Regions from separate parts of the Bacillus cereus group sp. BfR-BA-01383 genome, predicted to be linked through region 2. Evidence: riboswitches for the same ligand, from Rfam matches in the RefSeq annotation. Region 2 holds a riboswitch; each other region holds the start of a gene.

Region 1 (4,219 bases), on a different contig from region 2:
GTTACGTTTTCCTGAATTTTTCTGTATATGGCGCGAGCAAACACAAGAAAATAGGTAAGTTATTCATCGTTCAAATATATAAAAATCAGTAGTTTATGTCCGCTAATACTTAACGTAAGTTTTTGTTCCATTGCTACACATACCCCTGTTTTTGATCAAACGTTATTTTAAAGATACAGCAAATAATAGAGCCTATATCGAAAAGTACTTGGCCATTGAAGACACAGGCTTTATTTTTCCATAGCCATTTATAGTTATATATATTTAACGTTTTGGACAATGTATGCTTTAACTTACCCTATAATAGGGGAAACTAGTTCATTTGGATCGAAAGTAATTACCATATATTACTATAAGGTGATTAGAACTAGCTAAACCCTATTAATAGCGGGATAAACATGTAAATAGAAACAAAACAACGAGAAAAGTTGACTTATTAGTCACATTTTTTAGTATTCATTTTAAGGATTTCCTGTATAATACAATTTGAAAGAAAATCTATGGTTTGACAAGAAACACTCTTTTCGGTTTTGCTCACTGAATGGAGTGTTTTTTTGTAGTTAAAAACTCTTCCGTACTCATTACATTTGCATACACTCCATTTAAACTTGCCAGAATTGTATTGTGAATATAAACAGCTGGTATAGTAGCGTTTTTAAATGAAAGATCTTTTGTAGCACAAGCATCATGTATAACGGTACATTGAAAGCCAAAATCAAAAGCAGCCCTTACGGTAGCATCAATACACATATGAGTCATCATCCCGCATATGACGACGTGCTCAATGTCTAAACGCTGTAATTGTTCTAGAAGATCAGTTTCTCGGAAGCTATTTGGATAATGTTTGAGTATAACCATTTCTTCTCTAAGTGGACGGACATTTTTGTGAATATGTACACCTTCTGTATTTGGTAGAAAAAAAGTAGCATCATCTTTTATTGCTACATGTTGGATATGAAAAATAGGTTCGTTTCTTATTCTAAAGTGTTGCAGTAGCTGACTAGCGTATTCACTTGCTTCTACTGGATTACGCAATTCCATCTTTCCATTTGGAAAATAATCATTTTGAATATCAACGAGTAAAAGAGTTGTTTTCATATATTTATCTTCCTCCGATTTCATATTCAAATAATGTTATTCAATTCATAGAGAAGATTCTCCTGTTTAAAAATATGAGGGAGAAGAATTTTACATAACTTTAAAGATTACTATTTTTTTATTATTTTTCATTCTAAAATTTCAATAAAGAAATAATTAATATTTTTCCGAAAAATATATTGACTCTTATTATTCAGAGTTCTATAATGAGAATTAATTAAACGACAATTAAATCGATACATTCTTATCCAGAGAGGTGGAGGGACTGGCCCTACGATACCTCAGCAACGGGTTTTTTTAATACCGTGCTAACTCCAGCAAGCCTATAAAGGCTTGGAAGATGAGAAGATGTGAATGAGTACATATAAGTGCTCTCCTTCTTATCTTTATGGTTGATAAGAAGGAGAGCACTTTTTATTTTACCTCGAAAGCTCTCCTTCAAGTTTTTATAGCATATAGGAGGGAAGAAAATGATTTCTTTTAACAATGTAAGTAAAGTATATGAATCAGGTGGGCAATCTGTTCATGCGGTGGAGGATGTAACGTTATCAGTTGAGAAGGGCGAAATTTTTGGCATTATCGGTTTTAGTGGCGCTGGAAAGAGTACGTTATTACGCTTAGTAAACATGTTGGAAAGACCAACTGCGGGAACGATTTCGATAGATGATAAAGATATTACATCATTGTCGACGAAAGAATTACGTAAATTAAGACAAAGAATCGGGATGATTTTTCAAAGCTTTAATTTATTTAATTCAAGAACAGTGTTTGGAAATATTGCTTATCCATTAAAGTTAGCGAAAGTACCAAAGAATGAGATCAAAGAAAGGGTAAATGAACTGCTGAAGTTTGTAGGATTAGAAGATAAAGCAAACTATTATCCAGAGCAGCTATCAGGCGGACAAAAGCAACGTGTTGGGATTGCAAGAGCACTTGCAACATCACCGGATATTCTTATATGTGATGAGGCGACATCAGCTTTAGATCCAGAAACAACGACAGAAATTTTGAACTTATTGAAAAAAGTAAATCGAGAATATAATTTAACAATTCTTCTTATTACACATGAAATGCATGTGGTGAAAGAAATTTGTCACCGTGTAGCTGTAATGGAGAAGGGAAGAGTTATTGAAGAAGGAAAACTGTTTGATGTTTTCACACAACCAAAAACAAAGACGACTCAAAACTTTGTGCGTTCTGTTATTAATGATCACTTACCAGAAAGTGTTCTAGCGAAAATTCAAAACGGAGGTCAGATTTATCGCCTAACTTTTACTGGTGAGGAGACAGGACAGCCGGTACTATCATATATCGCAAAAAACTATAACGTTGATGTAAATGTACTGTACGGAAATATTATTGAACTCCAAAATGTTTTATTTGGAAATCTTCTTGTAGAACTGCAAGGTGAGCAGAGAGAAATTCAAAAAGCATTACAACATCTAAGACTGCAAGTGCAGCTGAAGGAGGTAGAAGCTCATGCGAGTTGATTGGAGTATATTTTGGCCTCGTATATTAGATGCGACGGGGGATACCCTCTTAATGGTAATTGTAACCCTTATATTTGCTACAATTCTTGGTATACCTCTAGGTTTACTTTTATATGTAACACGTAAAGGGAATTTTTTAGAAAATAAATGGGTCTTTTCAATTCTTAATGTCATTATTAATACAATTCGTCCGGTTCCGTTCATTATCTTTTTAGTAGCTTTAAGTCCAATAACAAGAAGTGTTATCGGAACGACGATTGGAACAGCGGCAGCAATCTTTCCAATGACGTTAGTTGCATCAATTGGTATTGCTAGAATGGTTGAAACAAATCTTGTTTCTGTTCCGAAAGGGGTAATTGAAGCAGCGCAAGCGATGGGAGCTTCACCACTTAGAATCGTTTTTGAAATTCTTGTGCCAGAAGCGTTAGCGCCATTGATCTTAGGTGTGACGTTTATGACAGTTGGTTTAATTGAATTTTCAGCAGTTGCTGGACTTGTCGGTGGTGGCGGTCTTGGTGACTTAGCGATGACATATGGTTATCAACGTTTTGATACATCAGTTATGTTTGTAACGGTCGTTTTACTTATTATTCTTGTACAGATAGCTCAAAATTTAGGAAACTACTTTGCGAAAGTCTTTTTACGCAGATCATAAAAAGGAAGAGGGGAAAAGAAAATGAAGAAAATTTTAGCATTTGCATTATCAGCGATTGTAGGGATTTCAGCATTAAGCGGCTGCTCAAGTGGAGACACGGGTGCAGGAGCGAAAGAGAAAGTAGTTCGCGTCGGCGTAACAGGAACGGATGGAGACGCTTGGGAAATTTTAAAGAAGAAAGCTGAAAAAGAAGGAATTAAAATTAAACTAGTTGAGTTCTCTGATTATACAACTCCAAACAAAGCGTTAGCTGATGGAGATATTGAATTAAACTCATTCCAGCACATTGCTTTCTTAGAACAATTTAAAAAAGAGCATAAGCTAGATATTACAGCTGTCGGTACAACACAAATTGCACCAATGGGCTTATACTCTGAAAAACATAAGAAAGCAAATGAAATTCCAGATGGTTCAGAAATTGCTATTCCAAATGATCCAACGAACCAAGCGCGCGCATTAAAACTACTTGATGCAGCTGGATTATTAAAGCTTAAGAAAGATTTTGGTCTATTTGGAGATCCAAGTGGTATCGCTGAAAATCCGAAGAAGTTAAAAATTACACCGGTTATCGCACAACAAACACCTCGTGTGTTAAAAGATGTAGCAGCTTCAGTTATTAATAACGGTGTTGCTGGTCAAGCTGGATTAGATCCAGCGAAGGATCCGATTTTCTTAGAAGATCCAAAAAATGAAAATGCGAAGCCTTATATTAATATTTTCGCAGCTCGTACGAAAGATAAAGATGATCCAACACTGAAAAAGGTAATTGAATTGTATCATTCAAAAGAAGTAACAGATGCAATTAAGAAAGAAACAAATGATGGTTCAATTTCAGTAGATCTTTCACTTGAGGAGCTTGAACAAATTGTAAAGTAATGATTGGGTTTAATGGATTAACAGAAGGAACCCCTCCGCTGTTAGTTCGTTCAACATATAATCTACTTAACAAACAAACCCTAATTCTGTACCTTCCAAT
Region 2 (4,219 bases):
TAAAAATGGTGTGATTAGGTATATACCATTAAAGTATTTTAGTGCCGTATCAATTAATTCTTCTGAAATACGAATCCCTTCCTCAATAGCTACTTCTTTGGTTTCATGTCCATCCATTCTCTCTCTTATTTCTTCAGGAAGAGTAATTCCTGGTACCTCAAAATGAAGGAAATCTGCATTTCGCTTACTTACTAATGGCATAATCCCAATAAAAATAGGTTGTTCCAAATGCTTTGTCGCTTCATATACTTCTTTAATTAAAGCAACATCATAAATCGGCTGTGTTAAAAAGTATTCTGCTCCGGCATCTATTTTTCGTTCCATTCGTTTTACTGCTGCTTTTAAATGTCTTACATGCGGATTAAACGCACCTCCAACTGAGAATCTTGTTGCCGGACCAATTGATTTCCCTAAAATAGAACGACTGTCGTTCATCGCTTTAATCATTTTAATGAGCTCGATAGATGACAAATCATATACAGAAGTTGCACCTGGAAAATCACCAACACGCGCTGGATCACCAGTTAAAGCTAACACTTCTTCCATACCTAATGCTGATAATCCCAGCAAATGAGACTGCAGTCCAATGACGTTATGATCTCTACACGTTAAATGCGTCAATACTGGAATATCGTGCTTCGTTAATAACGCACCCATAGCCATATTCGACACGCGAGGAGATGCTAATGAATTATCTGCTAGAGTAATAGCGTCTGCCCCAGCTCTTTTCAACGCTCTTGCTCCCTCAAAAAACCGCTGTGTGTCTAGCGTTTTCGGTGGATCTAATTCCACTACAACCGTCGTTTGTTTCTTTGCCTTCTCTGCAAGAGTGACATGTGCTTTTGAACGTTTCTCGTGTGTATGAACTACTTTTGGTCTTTGAATCGTCTCCTTTTCTATTACAGGTGTAATATTCGCAATAGCACGCTTCATACTTGCAATATGTTCCGGTGTAGTGCCACAACAACCACCCAATAACCGAATACCTTGCTCAATAAATTTTGGTGTCATCGCTTCGAAATATGCTGGACTTCCCTCATATACGTAACGTCCCTCCACATAATTTGGGAGACCTGCATTCGGATATGCTGACAAGTAGCCATTTTGAGGAATCGATATCATTTTAAATGCTTCCGTCATATGAAGAGGCCCTAGTTGACAGTTCAATCCAACAACATTTGCACCGCAATCTAAAAGCTGTTTTAATATTTCATTTACATCATTTCCATTTTGAGTCGTACCTGCCTCATGTAGCGCTAATTGGGCTACAATCGGAATGTTTGTTTGTTTTCGTAACACCTTAACAGCATGAAGTAATTCAAATTCATCATAAAAAGTCTCTAATAGTAATCCATCAACTTGTTCGTCTAGTAAAGCACCTGCCTGCTCAAGTAGCATAAATTCTCGTTCTATATCAGTCGTTGTAACAGCTCCGATATGTTTCATGCCACCAATTGTTCCTAAGATTGCATTTTTTTCTGTCACAGATGCTTTCGCCAGTTTTACCGCCGCTCTATTAATTTCGATAACTTGATTTTCTAAACCATACATACGTAATTTCGCTTCATTTGCTCCATACGTATTCGTTTGAATCACATCTGCTCCAGCAGCTACATATTGTTTATGAATCGATATAATTAAATCCGGATCAGATATATTCAATTCTTCGAAACTACTTTGCAAACCATGCGAATGTAATAATGTTCCAACCGCACCGTCACCTATTACAATTCCTTTTGATAATAAATCTAGTAATTTCACGAATCTCCCTCATTTCTATCAATATAAAAACCCCCTCTTCACCTTGAAGAGGGGGACATAATTGTTCCGCCTCTTATTATGCAAAACATTCGTTTTGCAGGTATTAGCACCGTTTCAAACATTTCGTTTAAAGGTTGCCGGGTTTCACAGGGCCTTTCCCTCCACCGCTCTCAATAAGAGTTTGTCTATATATTTTATTTATGTAGTTAAAAGGAAATGCGTTCCCCTTTTAACAATGTTTGTTAATTTTTTAATAAATTTAGCATGCACAAAAATAAAAGTCAATGATAGTTGTTGAAAAATAAAAATTATTTAAAATAAAGTTGCAATTCAATTATCTTTTGTTGTAAAGTTAAAAACATAATAAAATTTCATACGAACATTCTTATCTAGAGAGGTAGAGGGACTGGCCCTATGACGCCTCAGCAACCATTAACATTCATTCGTTAATAAGGTGCTAATTCCAGCAAATTGTGAAAGATTTGACAGATGAGAAGAAGACTCTATTCAAACCGAAAGCCTTCTTCTTAGAAGGCTTTTTTTATTTTATCTCGATTGGTGAGGGCTAATAGTCAGTAGGTGCTGCCCCCCACTGATTAAAGTTTCACTTTATATTCACTTCATTGTTCAATTTAAAAAGGAGGAATTTTCACATGTCAACTATCGAAACAAAACTAGCACAAATAGGGAACCGTAGCGAAACTACAACAGGAACTGTTAATCCACCTGTTTATTTCTCAACAGCTTATCGTCACGAAGGACTTGGTAAATCTACTGGCTTTGACTATTCACGAACTGGTAATCCAACTCGCGGTATTTTAGAGCAGGCAATCGCAGAATTAGAGCATGGTGAACAAGGTTATGCCTGTAGCTCAGGAATGGCAGCTGTTCTCCTCGTCCTTTCTTTATTCCGATCTGGAGACGAACTTATTGTATCTGAAGATTTATACGGAGGAACGTATCGCTTATTTTCCGAACATGAAAAAAAGTGGAATATTCGATGTAGATACGTAAATACACAATCTATTAAACAAATTGAGCACGCTATCACACCTCAAACGAAAGCCATTTTCATAGAAACTCCGACTAATCCATTAATGCAAATTACTGATATTGCCAATGTCGCAACTGTAGCCAAAAGACACGGACTACTTCTTATTGTAGATAATACGTTCTATACACCTTATATACAGCAACCATTAACAGAAGGTGCCGATATCGTTCTTCATAGTGCAACAAAATATTTAGGTGGACATAACGATGTACTAAGCGGACTTGTCGTTGCAAAAGGGAAAGCACTTTGTGAAGAAATCGCTCATTATCATAATGCTTCAGGGGCTGTCTTAAGTCCATTTGACTCATGGCTATTAATTCGTGGTATGAAAACTTTAGCTCTTCGCATGAGACAACATGAAGAAAATGCGAAAGCAGTTGTTGCTTATTTAAATGATGAAGACGGTGTGACAGATGTATTTTATCCAGGAAGAGGCGGTATGATTTCATTTCGTCTTAAAGATGAAACATGGATTAATCCATTCTTACAATCTTTATCCCTAATTACATTTGCTGAAAGTCTTGGTGGTGTAGAGAGTTTAATGACTTATCCGGCAACACAAACACATGCTGATATTCCTGAAGAAATCAGAACGGCAAACGGTGTATGCAATCGCCTTCTTCGATTTTCCGTTGGCATTGAAAATAGTAACGATTTAATTCAAGACTTAAAACAAGCCATTAAACTTGTAAAAGAAGGTGTACAAATATGAGTTATTCTATAGATACACTTTTACTACACAACCAATATAAACATGACTCGCAAACAGGGGCTGTTAACGTTCCCATTTATAACACATCTACATTTCACCAATTTGATGTAGATACGTTCGGAAAATACGACTACAGCCGATCTGGTAATCCAACTCGTGAAGCTCTTGAGGATATTATCGCTTTATTAGAGGGCGGAACAAAGGGATTCGCATTTGCATCAGGTATTGCAGCGATTTCTACTGCATTTCTCCTACTTTCACAAGGTGATCACGTACTCATTTCAGAAGACGTATATGGAGGAACTTATCGAATGATAACTGAAGTTCTCTCTCGCTACGGTGTTTCACATACATTTGTTGATATGACTAATTTAGAAGCAATAAAGCAAAACATTAAACCGAATACGAAGCTCTTTTATGTAGAAACACCATCTAATCCACTTTTAAAAGTAACAGATATTCGAGAGGTTTCTAAACTCGCAAAATCTATTGGTGCTCTTACTTTTGTTGATAACACATTTTTGACACCGCTATTCCAGAAGCCACTTGATCTCGGCGCCGATGTCGTTCTTCATAGTGCCACAAAATTCATTGCTGGTCATAGTGATGTTACTGCCGGATTAGCGGTCGTAACAGATGCCGAACTCGCTCAAAAACTTGGATTTTTACAAAATGCATTTGGCGCTATTTTA
Region 3 (4,219 bases), on a different contig from region 2:
TAAGAGTTCCGCTCCGTGTAACGCCATTAAATCTTTATTTGCAGTCACAACGTGCTTCCCGCCTTTTAAAGCTTGTAAAATATATGCTTTTGCATCATCAATACCACCCATAACTTCGATGACAACATCAATATTAGGATTATCTAAAATTTCATTCACATTTTGTGTTAATAGAGTAGAAGGCACTTCGACCTCCCTCTCTTTCTCAATGTTTTGCACTAACACTTTCGTTACCTTTACTGGGCATCCAACTTGGTGTATAAGTCGTTCTTGATGATCTGTAATAATACGAACTACACCACTCCCCACTGTCCCAAGACCTAATAACCCCACTTGAATTTCTTTCATAATACTGTCCACCCCTCAAAAATTGTGTTTAGATGAAATTATATGAGTAAAAAATCAGAAAAACAATGTATTTCGAACATTCGGGAAAATAAAGGGTAATCTTTACAAAGAAAACGTTGCCACGTGTTACACAATCATTATTTACAATACATAAGGGGTTTCTTGATACACGTAATAATTCAACCAATTAGAGAATAGTAAATTCCCATGACTCCTCCACCTAACAAGCGGCTTCTCATTTGGATTATTATGTTTAAAGTAATTTTTAGGCACATCAATATTTAACCCTTTTTGGCGGTCCCGTTCATATTCTTGCTTTAACGTATCACAACTATATTCACTATGTCCGAGTGCGAAAACTTGCCTTCCTTCTTGCCCGATAACAAGATGAACACCCGCTTCTTCAGAATTAGCTAATAACGTTAATTCTTTCACTTTTTCAATATCGCTCTCTCGCACTTCTGTATGACGAGAATGCGGAGCAAAAAATAACTCATCAAACCCTTGTAATAGTTTCACATGTTGCTCGCGAACCTCATGTTCAAATACACCGAACATTTTTTCCGCAAGAGGATACTTCGGCACACCATAGTGATAATACAAACCTGCTTGTGCCCCCCAGCAAATATGAAGCGTAGATGTTACATTTGTTTTTGAATACTCCATAATACGTCCAAGCTCTTCCCAATAATCTACTTCTTCGAAAGAAAGAGTTTCAACTGGTGCTCCTGTAATAATGAGTCCATCAAATTTTTCATTCTCAATATCACGGAATGTTTTATAGAAGCTCGTTAAATGGTCCTGCGCTACATTGCGGGACAGATGCGATTCCATATGAAGTAAATGAACATCTAATTGCAACGGTGTATTTCCAATTAAACGAAGTAATTGCGCCTCTGTTTCTTGCTTTGTAGGCATTAAATTTAATATAGCAATTTTCAAAGCACGAATATCTTGTGTTGCTGCTCGCTCCTTCGTCATTACAAAAATATTTTCCTTCTGTAATACTTTGCGAGCTGGTAAATCTTTATCAATTATGATCGGCATGTTGTTTGCCTCCGACTAGCGCAGCTTCTAAATCTGCAATAATATCAGAAACATCTTCTATACCAACCGATAAACGGATTAAATCAGATGTAACACCAGCTAAACGCTGATCTTCTGCGCTTAATTGTCTGTGCGTCGTACTAGCAGGGTGTATAACACAAGTTCTCGCATCAGCTACATGCGTTACGAGCGTCGCTAGTTTCACATTTGCAATAAATTCTTTTGCTGCTTCTAATCCGCCCTTAATACCAAATGTTAAAACGCCACTAGCACCTTTCTTCAAATACTTTTGTGCTAACGAGTAATTTTCATTACTATCTAATCCCGGATAATTCACCCATTCAATACGATCATGATTAGCAAGCCACTTAGCAACTGCGAGAGCATTTTCGCTATGACGCTCCATTCGTAAATGCAGTGTTTCTAAACCAATGTTGCTAATATAGGCATTGAATGGGCTCATACAGTTTCCGTAGTCTCTTAATAATTGAACGCGCGCTTTCACAATATAAGCTGCCGCTCCAAAATTTTGAACATAGCTCACACCATGATAACTCGGATCAGGTTCGACAAGCTCAGGGTATTTTCCATTTGTCCAATCGAAATTCCCTCCGTCTATTACAATGCCGCCTAGAGAACTTGCATGACCATCAATATATTTCGTTGTGGAATGGACAATGATATTTGCCCCATGTTCAAATGCCTGGCATAAATAAGGCGTCGCTAATGTATTATCAACGATAAAAGGTACTTCTAATTCTTTTGCTGCAGCTGAAAGTTCTTTGAAATTCAAAACGTTCATTGCCGGATTTCCTAACGATTCTGCATAAACGAGTTTCGTCTTATCGTTAGCAAGTACCGCAATTTCATCTGCCGTTAAATTAGGATTAAAGAACGTAACATCAATACCAAGCTTACGTAAGCTTACTCCAAATAAATTAAACGTTCCCCCGTAAACAGTTGAAGAACAAAGAAGATGATCTCCACTACTACAAATATTTAAAACTGCGAGCATAATAGCTGCTTGCCCTGAAGCCGTTGCAACAGCTCCTACACCGCCTTCTAAATCTGATAACTTTTGTTCAAATGCAGCTAGTGTGGGATTCCCAATACGTGTATAAATATAGCCCTCTGCCTCTAAGTTAAATAATGCTGCTAAATCATCCGACGTATCGTATTTATACGTTGTACTTTGATAAAGCGGTAGAACGCGTGGCTCACCATTCTTTGGCGTATAGCCACCTTGCACACAAATTGTTCCCTTTCCCCATGATTCTCCCATCTCTCATTCTCCTTTCTTTTTATGCAAAATAAAAAACTGCTCCTTTCCTAAATAAGAAAGAAGCAGTTTGAAAACACGCTCTAAAATCTCTTTCTTATCTCTCAGGGCTATTACCTGCAGGATTTGGCACAATTCCGTTATTCGGCTGTTGCCAAGGTTTCATCGGGCCTGTCCCTCCACCTTTTCTTGATAAGACTATGCAATTACCGTTGATTTTATAGCAATAATTTCCTAATGTCAAACGGTTTTTCTGAATGTTCTAAAATAAATGTCAACAGTTTCATATAAAGCAACAAAAGAAGTATATTCCATATTTATTCAAAAAAGACCTTTAAAAAATTCCAATCAATATATAGAATTAAATAAGTGGTTTAACTTATAGGACCCAAGCTCTAATGAAATCCCAATATATATGTTGAATAAGCCAACCTCTCACAAAGATACTATATATATTCCATTCATTTCACACTAGCATATATAATCCTTTCTCTATTACAACTTACATAACGGAGGTATAACATGACAAATACAAAGGACATGCACTATATACTCGCTCTATATGGCATTCTTTTAGGCTCTATAGTAGGGGCTACGGTTTGGTTATTTTTAGTTACGCTAAATATCGGAATCCACTTTATTTGGGGATATTTACCTAACGTTTTCTCTTCTCCCCCTTATTACACTCTTTGTGTAACAATCATCGGCGGTATCCTCGTTGGTTTAACACAAAAATACTTCGGTACATATCCACGTCTTATGCCAGAAGTAATGGGTGAATATAAAAAAACAGGCAGAATTGAATACCGTTTTGTACATAAAGCTACTTTAACTGCGCTTATTGTTTTAATATTTGGAGCTAGTCTAGGCCCAGAGGCCGCACTTGTTGGAATTATCGGCGGACTTTGTACATGGGTAGGAGATCGCTTTAACTTCGCTTTAAAGGGAATGAACGAACTAACAGAAGTTGGAATTGGTGCTACTTTAAGCGTCATTTTTAACGCTCCATTATTCGGTTATTTAGCTCCGAATGAAAATGAGGGTGAACAAATTAATGGGTTTTCTAAAAGAAAAAAAGCAGTTGTATATTTAACTACTACTTTTGCTGGTTTTTCCGTTTATTTATTGCTTAGTAAACTCGATAATCGTGGATCCTTTATTGTTGATTTTGGGGAAGGATCCCTTTCAATCAATGAATGGATCGCCTTTCTCCCTCTTACTTGCATCGGTGCTCTCGTTGGTTTCTTGTATTTCAAAGTAGAATTTACATTAGAGAAAATCATCCATCCTTTCCGCGAATACAAACTAACACTTGGAATTATAGGTGGTATTTTATTAGGAATTGCGGGGACTTTTCTCCCATACACATTATTTTCTGGGGAACATCAATTAAAAGATTTAGTCGTTGAATGGAGCCATTTATCTTTTTGGGTATTACTTCTTTCAGGAGTCTTAAAATTATGTATTACTGCCGTTTGTTTAAATACAGGTTGGCGCGGCGGACATATTTTCCCAATTATATTTTCTGGGTCAAGTATCGGATTC

What was found. A riboswitch is a leader RNA that binds a small molecule or an ion and turns the genes downstream of it on or off. The one in region 2 is predicted to bind S-adenosylmethionine.
Region 1: it holds a riboswitch for S-adenosylmethionine, as region 2 does, so the genes downstream of both, MR065_RS22955 (methionine ABC transporter ATP-binding protein) here and metI (cystathionine gamma-synthase/O-acetylhomoserine thiolyase) in region 2, are expected to answer to the same signal.
Region 3: it holds a riboswitch for S-adenosylmethionine, as region 2 does, so the genes downstream of both, MR065_RS22000 (bifunctional O-acetylhomoserine aminocarboxypropyltransferase/cysteine synthase) here and metI (cystathionine gamma-synthase/O-acetylhomoserine thiolyase) in region 2, are expected to answer to the same signal.

Annotation. Positions count from the first base shown of each region.
Region 1 covers NZ_JAKUFP010000037.1:8,192-12,410, reverse strand. Annotated here, with positions in the region: gene MR065_RS22960 (cysteine hydrolase family protein) at 535-1,098, opposite strand; SAM riboswitch class I at 1,340-1,445, shown strand; gene MR065_RS22955 (methionine ABC transporter ATP-binding protein) at 1,569-2,588, shown strand; gene MR065_RS22950 (methionine ABC transporter permease) at 2,578-3,243, shown strand; gene MR065_RS22945 (MetQ/NlpA family ABC transporter substrate-binding protein) at 3,265-4,119, shown strand.
Region 2 covers NZ_JAKUFP010000001.1:278,825-283,043, forward strand. Annotated here, with positions in the region: gene MR065_RS01630 (bifunctional homocysteine S-methyltransferase/methylenetetrahydrofolate reductase) at 1-1,761, opposite strand, end outside; SAM riboswitch class I at 1,832-1,941, opposite strand; SAM riboswitch class I at 2,144-2,257, shown strand; gene metI (cystathionine gamma-synthase/O-acetylhomoserine thiolyase) at 2,415-3,527, shown strand; gene metC (cystathionine beta-lyase) at 3,524-4,219, shown strand, end outside.
Region 3 covers NZ_JAKUFP010000032.1:42,793-47,011, forward strand. Annotated here, with positions in the region: gene MR065_RS21990 (homoserine dehydrogenase) at 1-348, opposite strand, end outside; gene metA (homoserine O-acetyltransferase MetA) at 490-1,395, opposite strand; gene MR065_RS22000 (bifunctional O-acetylhomoserine aminocarboxypropyltransferase/cysteine synthase) at 1,379-2,677, opposite strand; SAM riboswitch class I at 2,769-2,873, opposite strand; gene MR065_RS22005 (chloride channel protein) at 3,197-4,219, shown strand, end outside.